One region of the Streptomyces sp. NPDC034670 genome, then DNA from elsewhere that is predicted to be linked to it. Evidence: riboswitches for the same ligand, from Rfam matches in the RefSeq annotation. Region 1 holds a riboswitch; each other region holds the start of a gene.
What was found. A riboswitch is a leader RNA that binds a small molecule or an ion and turns the genes downstream of it on or off. The one in region 1 is predicted to bind cyclic di-AMP.
Positions count from the first base shown of each region.

Region 2: another riboswitch for cyclic di-AMP. It lies ahead of ACZ56B_RS11110 (C40 family peptidase); the one in region 1 lies ahead of ACZ56B_RS15550 (transglycosylase family protein).
Region 3: another riboswitch for cyclic di-AMP. It lies ahead of ACZ56B_RS10055 (transglycosylase SLT domain-containing protein); the one in region 1 lies ahead of ACZ56B_RS15550 (transglycosylase family protein).
Region 4: another riboswitch for cyclic di-AMP. It lies ahead of ACZ56B_RS04950 (M23 family metallopeptidase); the one in region 1 lies ahead of ACZ56B_RS15550 (transglycosylase family protein).

Region 1 is NZ_JBVITR010000019.1:24,770-28,942, forward strand. It holds gene ACZ56B_RS15545 (transglycosylase family protein) at 98-1,051, shown strand; cyclic di-AMP (ydaO/yuaA leader) riboswitch at 1,258-1,426, shown strand; gene ACZ56B_RS15550 (transglycosylase family protein) at 1,431-2,195, shown strand; gene eno (phosphopyruvate hydratase) at 2,456-3,745, shown strand; gene ACZ56B_RS15560 (FtsB family cell division protein) at 3,876-4,173, shown strand, end outside.
Region 2 is NZ_JBVITR010000011.1:79,764-83,936, reverse strand. It holds gene ACZ56B_RS11120 (ATP-dependent Clp protease proteolytic subunit) at 1-329, shown strand, start outside; gene ACZ56B_RS11115 (hypothetical protein) at 337-642, shown strand; cyclic di-AMP (ydaO/yuaA leader) riboswitch at 993-1,180, shown strand; gene ACZ56B_RS11110 (C40 family peptidase) at 1,184-1,657, shown strand; gene ACZ56B_RS11105 (ATP-binding protein) at 2,107-2,583, opposite strand; gene ACZ56B_RS11100 (helix-turn-helix domain-containing protein) at 2,795-3,655, shown strand; gene ACZ56B_RS11095 (DUF397 domain-containing protein) at 3,665-3,889, shown strand; gene ACZ56B_RS11090 (8-amino-7-oxononanoate synthase) at 4,016-4,173, opposite strand, start outside.
Region 3 is NZ_JBVITR010000010.1:23,217-27,389, reverse strand. It holds gene ACZ56B_RS10065 (GNAT family N-acetyltransferase) at 1-641, opposite strand, end outside; gene ACZ56B_RS10060 (HAD family hydrolase) at 805-1,677, shown strand; gene ACZ56B_RS10055 (transglycosylase SLT domain-containing protein) at 1,641-2,126, opposite strand; cyclic di-AMP (ydaO/yuaA leader) riboswitch at 2,130-2,293, opposite strand; gene ACZ56B_RS10050 (polyprenyl synthetase family protein) at 2,908-3,918, shown strand.
Region 4 is NZ_JBVITR010000004.1:242,041-246,213, reverse strand. It holds gene ACZ56B_RS04960 (M16 family metallopeptidase) at 1-170, shown strand, start outside; gene ACZ56B_RS04955 (M16 family metallopeptidase) at 167-1,570, shown strand; cyclic di-AMP (ydaO/yuaA leader) riboswitch at 1,772-1,946, shown strand; gene ACZ56B_RS04950 (M23 family metallopeptidase) at 1,959-2,723, shown strand; gene ACZ56B_RS04945 (GntR family transcriptional regulator) at 2,936-3,649, shown strand; gene ACZ56B_RS04940 (HPr family phosphocarrier protein) at 3,906-4,173, opposite strand, start outside.

The DNA of each region.
Region 1 (4,173 bases):
TGACAAGTGATCGTCTGCGGATACGTTCACCCATCAAGCGTGGCGTCCCGACTCCGTCCGCCGCGCCGGTAACTGCTGTCTTGTGAAAGGTCTCCGCATGCTTTCCGGGAACGGTCGGCACCGTCGCCCCCGCCAGGCTCCGGCACTCCTCGTCGCGGCCGGAGTGACCGGCTCCGCCATCGCGATCCCGCTCCTCGGCGCCGGCAGCGCCAGCGCGGCCGACGGTGCCACCTGGGACCGGGTCGCGGAGTGCGAGAGCGGTGGCTCCTGGAGCCAGAACACCGGCAACGGCTACTACGGCGGCCTGCAGCTGACGCAGGACGACTGGGAGGCGTACGGCGGGCTCGCGTACGCGCCGAGCGCCGACCAGGCCAGTCGCGGCCAGCAGATAGCCGTGGCCGAGAGAATCCTCGCCGACCGGGGGGTCGGCGCCTGGCGCACCTGCGGGCTGACGGCGGGTCTGGAGCAGGGCTCCGCCCCGGCCGGCACCGGCGCGGGCGGGACGGAGGACTCCGGACCGGGCGCCTCTACGCCCGCGTCGCCGTCCCCGTCCGCTCCCGCGGACCCGTCCGCATCGCCGGACGCCGGTGAGCCGTCCGCTTCCGCCCCGCCGTCGTCCGGCCCCGCGGCGGGCGCGGGGGGCGCGGCCGGCGTGTCGGGCGAGCCCGGCCGGACCCCCTCCGCTTCGGGCACCCCGAAGAGTGACGAGTCGGACAAGTCAGGACAGTCCGAGGGTTCTTCGGAGTTCACCGAGGGCGCCGGCACCGGCCGTCACCGCGGCATCGGCGCCGAGGAGGCCGCGGGCGGGGAGCGCACGGCCGAGGCGTCCGGCCGGCACGCCTCGCGCGGAGCCGACGCCCCCCGCGACGCCGCCGACGGCTCGTACACCGTGCGTTCCGGCGACAGCCTCTGGTCCATCGCCGACTCCCTCGAGCTCGAGGGCGGATGGCGCGCCCTCTACGCGAAGAACGAGCAGGCCGTCGGTGCCGACCCGAACCTCATCCTGCCCGGTCAGGAGCTTGAGGTCGGGGTCGGACCGGATGAGGGGTGACGTCCGAAAGAGTGGATGTGCGGCGGTAGTTGGTGTCGCGGTTCGGGCTGAATGTCCGAGTTAAAGATGATGAGAGATAGATCTCAGAAGTCCTGATCGTCTTTGTCATTCCGTTGATCCCGTGTCTACGGTCGTGATCGCTCGCCACCGCGGGCCCCGACTGCCGCCACGCCGAATCCTGCCAGCGGCAGCACGGGAACAGTCGTCGCACTCATGCGCCGCAGGCAGGAGCGGGGGAACCAAGGTAGGCGCCGGACCCGGAGGTTGACACCGGATCCGGCTCGGGGTGAAGCCGCGTCCCGCGAGGGACGCGGCCGGGCAACTCAACCGGCCCGAACCCGACAGCTCACCTCGTAGGCGTCGGTGAGGGGATCCATCCATGCTGTTTTCCGGCAAGGGCAAGCACCGTCGTCCGTCCAAGGCCACCCGCGCCATCGCCGTCGCCGGCGTCACCGGCGCCGCCGTCGCCGCCCCGCTGATGGCGGCCGGCAACGCCTCCGCCGCCACCGCCTCCGAGTGGGAGGCCGTCGCCCAGTGCGAGTCCGGCGGCAACTGGTCCATCAACACCGGCAACGGCTACTACGGCGGCCTGCAGTTCTCCGCCTCCACCTGGGCCGGCTACGGCGGCACCAAGTACGCCGCCACCGCCGACCAGGCCACCAAGGCCCAGCAGATCGAGATCGCCGAGAAGGTCCTCGCGGGCCAGGGCAAGGGCGCCTGGCCGGTCTGCGGCAAGGGCCTGTCGAACGCCTCCTACAACGGTGGCGGCTCCACCCAGTCCCAGGGCGGCGGCTCCGCGCAGAGCCAGAGCCAGAACCAGGGGCAGAGCCAGAACCGGAGCCAGAGCCAGGGCCAGGGCCAGGCTCAGAACCAGGGCGCCGGCTCCACCGAGACCCGGGAGACCGAGCGGAAGGCCTCCCGCTCCGCCGAGCGCCAGTCGGCGAAGAAGACCGTCACCACCCCGACCGGCGAGAAGGTCAAGAAGGGCGACGGCGAGTACAAGGTCGTCAAGGGCGACACCCTCAGCTCGATCGCCGAGGAGCACGACGTCAAGGGCGGCTGGGCCAAGCTGTTCGAGCTCAACGACGACGTCGTCGAGGACGCCGACCTCATCTACCCGGGCCAGCAGCTGCACCTGAAGTAAGGGCGGCGGCCTTTGGCCCCTCCTCCCCGCCCCGGCGCGTGTCCCCCGCACGCGCCGGGGCGGGGTTTTTCACGGGCCCGCGAGGTCACGGTTTCCTCCCCGTTGCCGGAACGTGCTTTGTTCCGTCAGGAAACAATCTAAGCTCGGTTCCGTCCGCGGGACGGGCGACCGGATGCCGATCGCCCGGAGCCGGTTAGGCTCGGTCTCGCAGAGCCACCGCGGCCCTGCCCACTCGCGTCACACCCATGAAGGAGATGCTCGTGCCGTCCATCGACGTCGTCGTAGCCCGGGAAATCCTGGACTCCCGAGGCAACCCCACGGTCGAGGTCGAGGTCGGCCTCGACGACGGCAGCACGGGTCGTGCCGCCGTCCCGTCCGGCGCCTCCACCGGCGCCTTCGAGGCCATCGAACTCCGTGACGGCGATGCGGGCCGTTACCTCGGCAAGGGCGTCGAGAAGGCCGTCCTGGCCGTCATCGAGCAGATCGGCCCGGAGCTGGTCGGCTACGACGCCACCGAGCAGCGCCTGATCGACCAGGCGATGTTCGACCTGGACGCCACCGACAACAAGGGCTCGCTCGGCGCCAACGCCATCCTCGGCGTCTCGCTCGCCGTCGCCCACGCCGCCTCCGAGGCCTCCGACCTGCCGCTCTTCCGCTACCTGGGCGGCCCGAACGCGCACCTGCTGCCGGTGCCGATGATGAACATCCTGAACGGCGGCTCGCACGCCGACTCCAACGTGGACATCCAGGAGTTCATGATCGCCCCGATCGGCGCGGAGACCTTCTCCGAGGCCCTGCGCTGGGGCACCGAGGTCTACCACACCCTCAAGAAGGTCCTGAAGGGCAAGGGCCTGGCCACCGGTCTCGGCGACGAGGGCGGCTTCGCCCCGAACCTCGGCTCCAACCGCGAGGCCCTCGACCTCATCCTCGAGGCGATCAAGGAGGCCGGCTACACCCCCGGCGAGCAGATCGCCCTCGCCCTCGACGTCGCCGCCTCCGAGTTCTACAAGGACGGCTCCTACGTCTTCGAGGGCAAGGAGCGCACGGCCGCCGAGATGACCGAGTACTACGCCGAGCTCGTCGAGGCGTACCCGCTCGTCTCCATCGAGGACCCGCTGTTCGAGGACGACTGGGAGGGCTGGAAGACCATCACCGCCAAGCTCGGCGACAAGGTCCAGCTCGTCGGTGACGACCTGTTCGTCACCAACCCCGAGCGCCTGGCCCGCGGCATCGAGGAGGGCGCCGGCAACGCCCTGCTGGTCAAGGTCAACCAGATCGGCTCGCTGACCGAGACCCTGGACGCCGTCGAGCTGGCCCAGCGCAACGGCTTCAAGTGCATGATGTCCCACCGCTCCGGCGAGACCGAGGACGTCACCATCGCCGACCTGGCCGTCGCCACCAACTGCGGCCAGATCAAGACCGGCGCCCCGGCCCGCTCCGAGCGCGTCGCCAAGTACAACCAGCTGCTGCGCATCGAGGAGATCCTCGACGACGCCGCGGTGTACGCCGGCCGCAGCGCCTTCCCGCGGTTCCGCCCCGCGGACCAGTAGGCCCTCCGGGTAAGGGCCGAGTGCCGTACCCGTGGGCAGCGTCGTACGTACGTCCCCGGACCCGGTCCCGTACCGTGTCCGGGGACGTACGCGCGTATGACACAGGACATGGGAACGGGAGGCGGGGGACATGGCCGTGAAGGACCGGGACCGTTTCTCCACCGCGACCAGGATCCGGCTGATCGGCGAGCAGACCGCGGCCCGGGTCTACCGCTCGCAGACCAAGCGCCAGGCCCGCCGCTCCCGGCTGACCGGCCGCGCGGCCCTGCTCGCCCTGGTGGTCTGCTCCCTGGTCGTGGCCCTCGCCTATCCCATGCGGCAGTACGTCTCCCAACGGTCCGAGATCGCCGACCTCCGGCAGGAGCAGGAGGAGGCCCGCCGGCGCGTCGAGCGACTGCGCGACCTGAAGGCGCGCTGGCAGGACGACG
Region 2 (4,173 bases), on a different contig from region 1:
AGGGGGCCGCCGCGCTGCTGCTCGCCGCCGGCACCCCGGGCAAGCGGTGTGTCCTGCCGGGCTCCCGCCTGGTGCTCCGTCAGCCCGCCTCGCCCGGCCCGCTGGAGGGCCGGGCGAGCGACCTCGCGGTCCAGGCGGGGGAACTGGCCCGCGTCCGGTCCCGGATGGAGGACATGCTCGTCCGGTACACCGGCCGCACCCCGGAGCAGGTCCGGTCGGACATCGAGCGGGACACGGTCCTCGACGCACGGGCGGCGGTGGACCACGGCCTGGCGGACCGGATCGTGTCCGACCGCGAGGGCTCCCACCCCGCCGCCGGAGCGAGGTGAGCCCCCGGTGCTGCCGGAACTCCCCCCGCTGCCCGCCCTGACCCGGGCGGAGGCCGAGCTGATCGACCGTTACCTCGAGGTCGTCGACCTGCTCGGCCGCATCAACCCCGCCTCGGACGGTGACACCTACCGCGGGCTGCGCGCCGCACAGGCACTGGTCGGCAGGGCCGTCGCGCTGCGCGACGCGCTGACCGTGATGCACCGGCGCGGCGAGACCGAACTGCACTCCGCCACGCTGGCCCGGGCACTGCGGGTCCTGGACGGCGAACGGCGCACGGCCCGGCTCACCCTGCCGCGGTCCCCCGGCAGTTGACCCCGGACCGGTCCGGACGGCCGTCCCCGGCGGCGGCGCGTCCGGACCGGGGCCGGAACGGACCAAACGGCGTACCCCCATCCGGCGGAGATGAACCTGCTGTTCCCGGGCCGCCGAAGTTGCGCAACACGCGCGCCCGACGGGCGGAATGGGGCGCTCCGACGCTGGTCCGGGGCCCTTCGGCACCCTTGACAGCAATCCGAACAGGAGGGTGTCCACCCGAACGGGTGAGTGGTGAGTAACAACACAAATCCCCTGTCCCGTTGGGACTTCGGGCCTGCCGTGGGACAAGATCCGTGACTGACGACAAGACCCCGCCGCCGCGGCGGGGCGATCCGGGCGGACGCCGAGTCCTGCCGCCGCCCGGATGACCGGTCGACAAGGAGTGGATCGGCAGGAGTGGAGGACCCGAGCACGACGGGTCGCCGGAACACCTGTTCCGAGCAGCCCTTGGGGTGAAGCCGCACTCGTGCGGCCGGGCAACTTCGCCAGCCCGAATCCGACAGGTCATCCTTCACAGGCGGCTGACGAAGGGTTGCGCATGACCGCGCTCAATCGTGTCCCGTCTCTCATGGCCCGGGCCGGCACGGCCTCGGCCCTCACCCTGGCCGCCGTGGGCGGCTCGATCGTGGTCCCGGGTGCCGCCTCGGAGGCGGCAGCCGCGACCACGGCCACCAAGGCTCTGAACATCGCCGCTTCCAAGAAGGGATCGCCGTACCGGTGGGGCGCCACCGGACCGTACCGGTTCGACTGCTCCGGGCTCACCCTGTACGCGTTCAAGAAGGCGGGCAAGCAACTGCCGCGCACCGCCGCCCAGCAGTACAACAAGACGCGCCACATCTCCGCCAAGAACCGCAAGGCCGGGGACCTGGTGTTCTTCCACTCGGGCCGCAGCGTCTACCACGTCGGCATCTACGCCGGCGGCGGCAAGATCTGGCACGCCCCGAAGACCGGGGACGTGGTGCGCCTGCAGAAGATCTGGACCAGCAGCGTCTCGTACGGCCGGGTCAACTGACCCGCGGGGGCGGCGGCGTCCCCGACGCGCCGCCGCCCCCGCCGGGCGTGACACGGCCCGGCCCGTCGTCCGTCGCGGTACGGCCGGCACCGCCCCCGTACCGCACGGAACCGGGAGTCCGCGGCAACGGACCGGCCGCGCTTCGCCGGACCGTTCCGGGAACCGCGGGTCACCCGGACAGGCGCGCCCACCCTCTTGGCCTCCCGCTGCCGCTCGCCCCCACCCGCGCTTCGACGCGCCCGCCGCGCTTCGACCCGCCGCCCGCGCCACCACCCCGCTGCCGGCCGTGTTCGCCGCCGCGCCGCTCACCGCGCCCGCCGCGCCGCACCGTTCGCCGTTCCGGCAGGGCACCGAGCCGCACGTCGTGCGGGACCGCTTCCCGGCCGAAGCGGCCCCGACCGTCCGGGCGCGCCGGCGCACCGCCCGCCGTCCCCGCGCCGTGACGGCCCCTACGGCTCCTGCCGGCCCGCCGCCGTGGCCGGTTCCGCGGCGGGTTCCGCGGCGGCGGGCAGGGCCCACGGCAGTTCGACGGAGACGGTCTTGCCCCCCTCACGCGTGGGACGGATCCTGAGCCTCCCCCCGCATTCCGCGGTCAGACAGCGGATGATGACCAGTCCGCGGCCGTTGTCCTGCTGGACGGCGGCGGGCAGTCGCCTGGGGAGACGCGGGTGGCTGTCGGTGACACCGACGTGCAGCCGCCCGTCGCGCCGGAGGACCATGTCCACGGTGAAGGTGGGCGACTGCCCCAGGGTGTGCTGCACGGCGTTGGTGGCGAGTTCGGAGACGATCAGCCGGACGGTGTCGGACACGTCCGCGTCCGCGGGCATGCCCCACTCCGCCAGCACGTCCACCACATGGGCGCGGGCGGCGCGGACCGAGGCGGGATCGCTCGGCAGAGTGATGGATGCTTCCAGGTGGTCTGCCATGGCGATGTCGTCCCTTTCCCACGGGACCGCAGTCCGACACGGAGCGGATGGTTCGAGTACGGTCCCGCACTGGTGCTTCGCCGCCAGAGTGCCATCACCGCACGGCGCGGGACGGCGATCCACCGAGATATGCATATATCTGTCGCCCGAAGCGGTGAACCCTGCGACGGAAGACCGTATCCGGGCGGCCCGGGAGGAGTAGGGAGAGTCCATGCAGCACGGTCCCGCGGTGCGCCGCCGGAAACTGGGTGCCGAACTGCGCACGCTGCGCACTTCGGCGGGGTTCACCAGCGGCGAGGCGGCCCGGCTGGTGGGCTGGCACCAGTCGAAGGTGAGCCGGATCGAGACCGGCACGAGCGGAGCGAAACCGGCCGACGTCCGGTTACTGCTCGACGCCTACGGCGTGACCGATCCGCAGCTGCGGGAACTGCTGCTGGTGCTCTCGGGCTCCGGCGACGGCGACGGCCGGCACCACTGGTGGCACGCCTACCGCGGCGTACTGCCGCCGACCTACCGGGACTTCATCAGCCTGGAGTCCCAGGCGAGCGCGATGCGCACCCTGGAGACCACGGTGGTCCCCGGACTGCTGCAGACGCCGGAGTACGCGCGGGCGGTGACCCGGGCCGCGCTGGAGGGTGCCTCGGAGGAGCGGCTGGACGCCCTGGTGGAGGTGCGTCTGGCCCGGCAGGACGTGCTGCGGGCGGACCCCCCGCTGGAGTTGAGCGCGGTCCTGGACGAGGCGGTGCTGCGCCGGGAGGTCGGGGGCCCCGATGTGATGGCCCGTCAGCTGGAGCAGCTGGTCGAGGCGGCCCGGCTGCCCCAAGTGCGGCTGCAGGTCCTGCCGTTCGCCGCGGGGGCACACATCGGCGTCACCGGCCCTTTCGTTATTTTCTCATTTTCGCGCACTTCTGATCTTGACGTGGTGGTTCTCGACCACTTGACGAGTAGCTTCCATCTGGAGCGGAAAGAAGACCTCCGGGCCTACTCGGAGGCCTTCGAGGCCCTTTCGATCCACGCCCTTTCCCCCGAGGACTCGTTGGACTTCATCGCCGGTGCCGCCACCGGCGCGTAAGGAGGCACGATGACCGCACCGCCTCGGACCCCCCGCTCCGCTCCCGACCTGCACGGTGTGCGGTGGCTGCGCAGCAGCTACAGCACGGGCGCGAACAACTGCGTCGAGACGGCCCGGCCGGCCTCCGGCCCCCGGGCCGGACTGCTCGCCGTGCGCGACTCCAAGACCCCGGCCGGGCCCGTGCTGCTCTTCTCCCCCGGGAGTTGGACGGAGTTCGTGACCGCCGTCCGCTGACCGCCGGACGGCCGGCCGGACCGGACGGAACCCGGCCGATCCGGCCGACCCGACTCGTCACCCGGCCGACCGGCGATCCGACCGATCACCCTCCCACCGGGCGACGCACGGCCGTGCCACGCCGACTCATGGCCGCGTTGCGCCGATCACCCGTACAGCGCGTTCGATCTCCGCCCCGGACAGGTCCGCGCGGGCGGTCAGTCTGAGCCGTGAGATGCCGTCGGGCACGGAAGGAGGACGGAAGCAGCCCACGGACAGACCGGCCGCCCGGCAGTCGGCCGCCC
Region 3 (4,173 bases), on a different contig from region 1:
CGGGAGATCCACTCCCGCGCGAACCGGTCCCGCCGCCCGGTCCTGCGGTACTGCGCCGACTTCCAGGCCATCAGCGTCCGCAGGGCGGCCGGGTCGCGCTCGTCGAAGACGAACCGCACGGGCCCCACCTGGCGGCCGAGCCTGCGCTCCTTGGCGAGGGTGGTCCTCAGGAACTTCGGCGACCGGCCGCGCAGCACCGACTCGTAGGTCCCGTAGCCCTTCCCCACGTCGATGACGTAGGTGGCGTGCTCCTCGGCCGCGTACGGCACGAACAGCTCCTGGCCGGCCTCCAGGTTGTCGAAGGCGAAGCTCGACACCGAGCAGGCCCGCAGCAGTGCGCCCGCCTCCAGGCCGTGGCCGGGAGCGAGGACCGCGCCCTGGCAGTCCGACACCCCGAGCCCGATCGCCCGGCCCTGTCCCAGCGGCCCCCGCTCGTACGGCAGGAAACCCGCCGGTTCCGCCCCGTGGTACAGCACCGCGACCCCGGCCCGGGGCCGCACCCGGCCCACGGCGACGGTGAACTCCGGTTCCATGAAGGGGCTGCGCGGCGCGTCCGCCGCGGCGCGCAGTTCCCGCCAGCGCTCCCGCTCCCCCTCGCCGAGCTCCTCGGGCCCCAGCACGCGCACGCGTCCACTGCTCACCTGACCCCCCGATCAAGTCCCCCCCGGACACCTGGAAGGTACCGCCCCGGGGAGCGTGGACGGTAGGGGGCGGGCGCCGGACGGCGGGGGCGCGGGGAGGGCGGGACGCGGGCGGCCCGGGGTGTGGTGAATCGAGCGGGCGCGCTGTCCGTATTCTCTGATCATGGCCGCACCCCCCGCGTTCTCACTCGTCGCCACCGATCTGGACGGGACGCTGCTGCGCAGCGACGACACCCTTTCCGACCGGTCCCTCGCCGCGCTCGCGCGGGTGGCGCGGGCCGGCGCCCGGCACCTGGTGGTGACGGGACGCCCGGCCCCCAGGGTGCGGCCGCTCCTGGACGAGCTCGGCGGCACGGGGCTCGCGGTGTGCGGACAGGGCGCGCAGGTGTACGACGCCGGCGCGGACCGGCTGCTGTGGTCGGTCACGCTGGACCGGGAACTGGCGGAGACCGCGCTCGGCAAGGTCGAGGCCGAGGTGGGCGAGGTGTACGCCGCGGTCGACCAGGACGGCGTCGACGGGCTGACCCTGATCGAGCCCGGCTACGTGATGCCGCACCCCACGCTCCCCGCCGTGCGGGTCGGGCGGCGGAGCGAGCTGTGGGACCGGCCGATCAGCAAGGTGCTGCTGCGCCACCCCGACCTGTCCGACGACGCGCTGGCGGCGGCGGCCCGCTCGGTGGTCGGTTCCCTGGCCACGGTCACCATGTCGGGGCCGGGGACCGTGGAGCTCCAGCCGCGCGGGGTCACCAAGGCGACCGGGCTGGCGCTGGCCGCCGCGCACCTGGGGCTGGGCCCGGAGCGGACGATCGCCTTCGGCGACATGCCGAACGACGTCCCCATGTTCGCCTGGGCGGCCCACGGCGTCGCCATGGCCGACGCCCACCCCGAACTGAAGGCGGTGGCCGACGAGGTCACCGCGTCGAACGAGGACGACGGCGTGGCCGTCGTCCTCGAGCGACTGTTCGGCGGGGCGGCCGTGCTCGGCCGTCAGCGGACGGTTCAGTACGCGCCGAAGACGTTGTCGATCGAGCCGTAGCGGTCGGCGGCGTAGTTGCAGGCCGCCGCGATGTTCGCGACCGGGTCGTACGGGTCGAAGGCGGTGCCGGGCACGTGGTACGCGGCGAAGGTCGGGTCGATGACCTGCAGCAGGCCCTTCGACGGGGTGCCCTTGGCGGCGTTGGAGTCCCAGTTGTTGACGGCGTTCGGGTTGCCGGAGGACTCGCGCATGATGTTGCGGTGGATGCCCTCGTAGGTGCCCGGGATGCCGTTCTGCTCCATGATCGCCAGCGCCTCGCGGATCCAGCCGTCGAGGTTGTTCGCGTACGTCGTCGTGGAGGCGGCGGCGGCCGGGTCGGACGGCGCGGTGGCCGCGGAGGCGCTGGTCGCGCCGAACAGCGGGAGGGTGATCGCGGCGACGCCGGCGACGGCGAGGGAGCGGGCGAGGTGGCGGCGGCCGGAACGGCGGAGCTGACCGGTTGCAGGCATGACTGGATTCCTCTCCTACGCCTGCGAGGTGAGCTGTCGGGTTCGGGCGGGAGAGTGCCCGGCCGCGCCCTTGCGGGCACGGCTTCACCCCGAGCCGTTCCGGCGTGTGCCGGTCCGGCGGCTTACCTGGGTCCCCCGCTCCTGCCGTGCGTGAGTGAGTTCGTCGTCGATGGGTGCGGGCGGCGGCAGGATTCGGCGTCCGCCCGACAGGCCGGGAACGTATGCGAGAGCGGATGCCGGAAACAAGTGCGGACATCACGGATAGGGCCGTTTGATCTTGCTGTGGGCGTTTTGGGACACTTGATCCTTTGCCGGCACGGGGGGCCAACTCGGTTGCGGGAAAAGGGGAATCACCGGTTCCGTCGGAGCGGCGGAGGGGCGTGCGGCGCGTGACCGACCTCACGGGCCGGACGGTCGCATCGCATTTCACGCCAAGGGGAATTCGCTTGCTAATTACGGCAAATCGGACAGCGGGGGCGGCAGGATGGTGGGAGGGGCGGACGGGGGCGGGGGGCGGCCCGGAATGTGGCCCGGAGCACGGCCCGGAATGCGGCCCGAGGCACGGTCCGGGCGCGGATCGCCGCACCCGGGAAACGTGATGAATGTCCGTGGTGATCAAACGGTCGGAAACCGGACAGCTCCGGTCCCGTGCCGCCCGTCCCGTAAGCCCGGGTGCTGCCGGTGATCGAAACGTGACCGGATACGCTGACTCGAGTGAGGGCAGCGACCTATCGACAAACCGTGTAACCGCCACCAGACACCAGCAGACAGGAGACCCCTCGTGACCGTCGTCGGGCCGTTCGGGCTGAGCGTGCGGGACCAGGCTCTGGAAGCCGATGTCCAGGCCGGAATGACGGCTGTCGAGGAGGGGCTGCTCGAGGCCACCAAGAGCGGGGTGCCCTTCATCACGGAGGCCGCCCAGCACCTGGTGCGGGCCGGCGGCAAGCGGTTCCGCCCGTTGCTCGTGATGCTCTCCGCCCAGTTCGGCGACCCCTACGCGCCCGGCGTCGTGCCGTCGGCCGTGGTCGTGGAGCTGACCCACCTGGCCACGCTGTACCACGACGACGTCATGGACGAGGCCGAGGTGCGGCGCGGGGTCGCCAGTGCGAACGCCCGCTGGGGCAACTCCGTCGCGGTCCTCACCGGTGACTTCCTCTTCGCGCGGGCCTCGCACATCCTGGCCGACCTCGGCCCGGAGGCGGTGCGGGTGCAGGCCGAGGCGTTCGAGCGGCTGGTCACCGGGCAGATCCTGGAGACCGCGGGGCCGCAGGACGGCCGGGACCCGGTCGACCACTACCTGGACGTGCTCGGCGGCAAGACCGGCTCGCTGGTCGCGGTCTCCTGCCGGTTCGGCGCGATGATGGCCGGCGCCGACGAGACGGTCGTGCACGTGCTCACCCAGTACGGCGAGCGGCTCGGCGTCGCCTTCCAGCTCGCCGACGACGTCCTGGACATCGCCTCCGACTCCCACGAGTCCGGCAAGACCCCCGGCACGGACCTGCGCGAGGGCATCGCCACCCTGCCCGTGCTGCGGCTGCGCGAGCGGGCGGCCCGGCTGGGGCTGGCCGAGGACATCGCCCTGTGCGAGCTGCTCGACTCCGACCTCACCGACGACGCCCGGCACGCCGAGGCGCTGCGCCTGCTGCGCGCCCACCCGGCCCTGGAGCAGGCCCGCCGGGACACCGTGCGCTACGCCGAGGAGGCCCGCGCGGCGCTGACCCCGCTGCCGGAGTGCGACGCGAAGACGGCGCTGGTGGAGCTGTGCGACGCGGTGGTGCACCGGGCGGGCTGAGCCGCCGGTGGCGGCAGGGCCGGACCCGTTCCTCCGTCACCCCCCCGGCCCACGACCCCTAGTGGTCGGGTGGAGCGAACCGCCCGCCGTGTCATACCGCAGCAGTACGCGGAGTTGAGCCCGCGGGTTGACGTATCCGCCTGCCGGATTTGGTCGGATGGACCACGACGGACATCACCACTCCTCACCGATTCGGGTGAGAATGGCGGCTCAGGGGGAGACTGGTGCGAGGACACGAGACGGAAGCCGCCGCCG
Region 4 (4,173 bases), on a different contig from region 1:
AGCGGGTCCTCGAGGTGACGGCGGAGGAGGTGCGGGAGGTCGCCGAGGCCCGCCTGCGCCCCGACAACCGCGCGGTGCTCGTCTACGAGCCCGTCGCCCCCGAAGCACAGGACGCAGAGGAAGCCGCCGCAGCCGCCGGCGCCGACGAGACCGAGGAGGCGGCGAAGTGACCGAGCTCGCCACGATGGACTTCCACCCCCGGCCGCAGGCGGGCGAGGCGAGGCCCTGGGCCTTCCCGGCCCCCGAGCGCGGCACGCTCGACAACGGCGTGACCGTCCTGCACTGCCACCGCCCGGGCCAGCAAGTCGTCGCCGTCGAGGTGCTCCTCGACGCGCCGCTCGAGGCCGAGCCGACCGGACTGGACGGTGTCGCCACGATCATGGCGCGGGCCTTCTCCGAGGGCACCGACAAGCACTCCGCCGAGGAGTTCGCCGCCGAGCTGGAGCGGTGCGGCGCCACCCTGGACGTGCACGCCGACCACCCCGGTGTCCGGCTGAGCCTCGAGGTCCCCGCCTCGCGGCTCGCCAAGGGGCTCGGGCTGGTCGCCGACGCCCTGCGGGCGCCCGCGTTCGCGGACGGCGAGGTCGAGCGGCTGGTCCGCAACCGCCTCGACGAGATCCCGCACGAGCTGGCCAGCCCCGCCCGCCGGGCCGCCAAGGAACTCTCCAAGGAACTGTTCCCGGCGAGTTCGCGCATGTCGCGTCCGCGTCAGGGCACCGAGGAGACGGTCGCCGGCATCGACTCCACGGCCGTGCGCGCCTTCTACGAGAAGCACGTCCGTCCCGCCACGACGACCGCGGTGGTCGTCGGCGACCTCACCGGGGTCGACCTGGACGCGCTGCTCGGCGACACCCTCGGCTCCTGGACGGGCTCCCCGGCCCGGCCCCGGCCCGTTCCGCCGGTGGTCGCGGACGACACCGGCCGGGTCGTGATCGTGGACCGCCCGGGCGCCGTCCAGACGCAGCTGCTGATCGGCCGGATCGGCCCGGACCGGCACGACCGCGTGTGGCCCGCGCAGGTGCTCGGCACGTACTGCCTCGGCGGCACCCTCACCTCCCGCCTGGACCGCGTCCTGCGCGAGGAGAAGGGCTACACCTACGGCGTCCGGGCCTTCGGGCAGGTCCTCCGGTCCACCGCGCCCTCCTCCCCGGAAGGGGCCACCGGCGCCGCGATGCTCGCCATCAGCGGCTCCGTCGACACCCCGAACACCGGGCCCGCCCTGCAGGACCTGTGGACGGTGCTGCGCACGCTCGCCGCGGAGGGACTCACCGACGCCGAGCGGGACGTCGCCGTGCAGAACCTGGTGGGCGTGGCACCGCTCAAGTACGAGACCGCCGCGGCCGTCGCGAGCACCCTGGCCGACCAGGTCGAGCAGCACCTGCCCGACGACTACCAGGCCGAGCTGTACCGGCAGCTCGCCGCGACCGGCACCGTGGAGGCGACCGCCGCGGTCGTCAACGCCTTCCCGGTGGACCGCCTGGTGACCGTGCTCGTCGGCGACGCGGCGCAGATCAAGGCGCCCGTGGAGGCCCTCGGGATCGGTGACGTCGCCGTGGTGAGCGCCGAGTAGCGGGCCGCGCGGGACGCGTACGGGCGAGGCCCTGGTGGCGGGTACGTCACCAGGGCCCGCCCATGCCCGGATTGGGGTGGAGACGGCCCGTCTGCCCTGTGGGATGCGCTACAGAATCCGGGTTCCGTTTGGGAATCGACGGCCCGCCCGCTTAGCGTCTTCCGGGCTGTTCGTCGGGCAGTGCGCCGCACCCGCGGCACCGGACAGCCATCGCCGAGTCCCCGTACGGCGCGAGCCAGGGGAGCCGGGGGCCCGCACGCAGTCTCTGCAGTCCCTGGGGTGAATCGGACGCCCGCGCGTGTCGCGAGGGGGTCCGTAGGAGACCTTCCTGCTCCGAACCCGTCAGCTAACCCGGTAGGCGAGAGGGAAGGAAAGGACCAGCCTGTACATGGCGTTCACCCGCGCCACCGGGAAGCACCGCCGTCCCCGCAGGACCGAGCGCGGCACCGCCCGCGCGGCGGGCGTCGCGGCTCTCACCACCACCGGCGTCGTCGGCTCCCTCGGGGCCCCCGCGCTCGCCGCCGAACCCGTCGCCGCGCAGACCGGCCTCACCCCCGTCATCACCCTGGGCGACCAGGTCGCCGACCAGGTCGACGCCCAGGCGGCCGCCCAGCACGAGGCCGCCCGGGAGGCCGCCGAGACCGCCGCGCGGAAGGCGGCCGAGGAGGCCGCGCGCGAGAAGGCGGCCGAGGAGGCCCGGGCGGAGCGGGAACGCGCCGCGCGGGAGGCCGAGCGCGAGCGCCTCACCGCCTTCGTCTCCCCGATCGCCGGCTCCTACGTCTCGACCGGCTACAAGAGCGGTGGCGCCGTCTGGTCCTCCGGCAGCCACACGGGCGTGGACTTCCACGCCGCGAGCGGCACCCCCGTCCAGGCGGTCGGCGCGGGCACCGTCGTGGAGGCCGGCTGGGGCGGCGCGTACGGCAACCAGGTCGTCATCCGGATGCACGACGGCACCTACACCCAGTACGCCCACCTGTCGTCCGTCGGCGTCTCGGTGGGGCAGCAGGTCACCCCGGGGCAGCGGATCGGCCTGTCCGGCGCCACCGGCAACGTCACGGGCGCGCATCTGCACTTCGAGGTCCGCACCACCGCCGAGTACGGCTCCGACCTGGACCCCGTCGCCTACCTCCGCGCGCACGGCGTGAACCTCTGACGCGCGTCCGCTCCGGCGCGGCGCCCGCCCCGCTCTCCGGCCCCGGCTCCCGAGCCGGGGCTTTCGGCGTCGCAGGGGGGAAGGGCTGACCGAAAGCGCCAAAAACACCTATGGATTCCGGCCCGGCGTCGGAAATTACCGCCGATTGCAATAGAGTCACGGAACGCACGTCGATCGTCGGCGTTTCACGGGAATGAATCCGGAGGTCGCTCATGCGTATTCCCGCGCACTCGGTGTGCACGGCGATCCGGGACGACATCGTCGCGGGTGTCCACGGGCGCGGCAGCCGGCTCACGGAGGAAGTGCTCGCCCGCCGTTACGGCGTCTCCCGCGTCCCCGTCCGGGAGGCCCTGCGCACGCTGGAGGCCGAGGGGTTCGTGGTGACCCGGCGGCACGCGGGCGCGTGCGTCGCGGAGCCCACCGGGCAGGAGGCCGCCGACCTGCTGGAGATGCGTCTGCTCCTCGAGCCGCTCGGCGCCCTCCGCGCGGCCCAGCGCCGCACCGAGGCCCACGTGAAGGTGTTGCGCGGCCTGGTCCGTCTGGGGCAGGAGCGCGCCCGCCGGGGCGACAGCGACGACCTGCGCTCCCTGGGCGGCTGGTTCCACGAGACGCTCGTCCGGGCCTGCGGCAGCCCGGCGCTGGCGTCGGCGCTGACCCAGGTGCGGTACAAGATCGCCTGGATGTACGCCGTGGAGGGGCCCGCCGACCCGGTGGAGCACTGGGCGGAGCACGGCGCGATCGTGGACGCCGTGGCGCGCGGCGACGGCGAGCGCGCTCGGACGGTCACGGCGCTGCACGCCGAGCGCGCGCGGGGTGCGCACCGTCTGCGCCCCGCCCTCGGCGTCGCCCGGACGGACCGGGTGGACCGCGTGGCCCGTGTGAGGAACTCGCAACATGCCGTGAACATGCCGGGACCGCGCCCTTAACACGGGGGCCGTATACAAAGGAAAAGCGCCGGCGGGCACGTGTCCCGCTGCCGCATTCCGGAAACGCGGAGAATTCGCGAGGCTTTCCTCGTGGTTCTTCCGTGGTCGCGCTTTCGGGAGGTCCTCACCGGAAAGCGGGCGCGGAAAGCGGGCACGGGGGACGAGGCCGTCGGTCCGGGGAAGTCCGGGGAAGGGAAACGGCGGAGCCGCGCCGTCCGGAACGGACGACGCGGCTCCGCCGCTGTCGGGCACGCGGTCACACGGTCTCGGGGAGCTCCTCGAGACCCTCGGAGACCAGCTTCGCCAGACGGTCCAGGGCGGCGTCCGCGCCCTCCGCGTCGGAGGCGAGGACGATCTCCTCGCCGCCCTGGGCGCCCAGACCCAGGACGGCCAGCATGGAGGCCGCGTTGACGGGGGTGCCCCCGGCCTTGGCGATCGTCACCGGGACGCCTGCGGCCGTGGCGGCTCGGACGAAGATGGAGGCGGGACGGGCGTGGAGGCCCTCGGCCCAGCCGACGTTGACG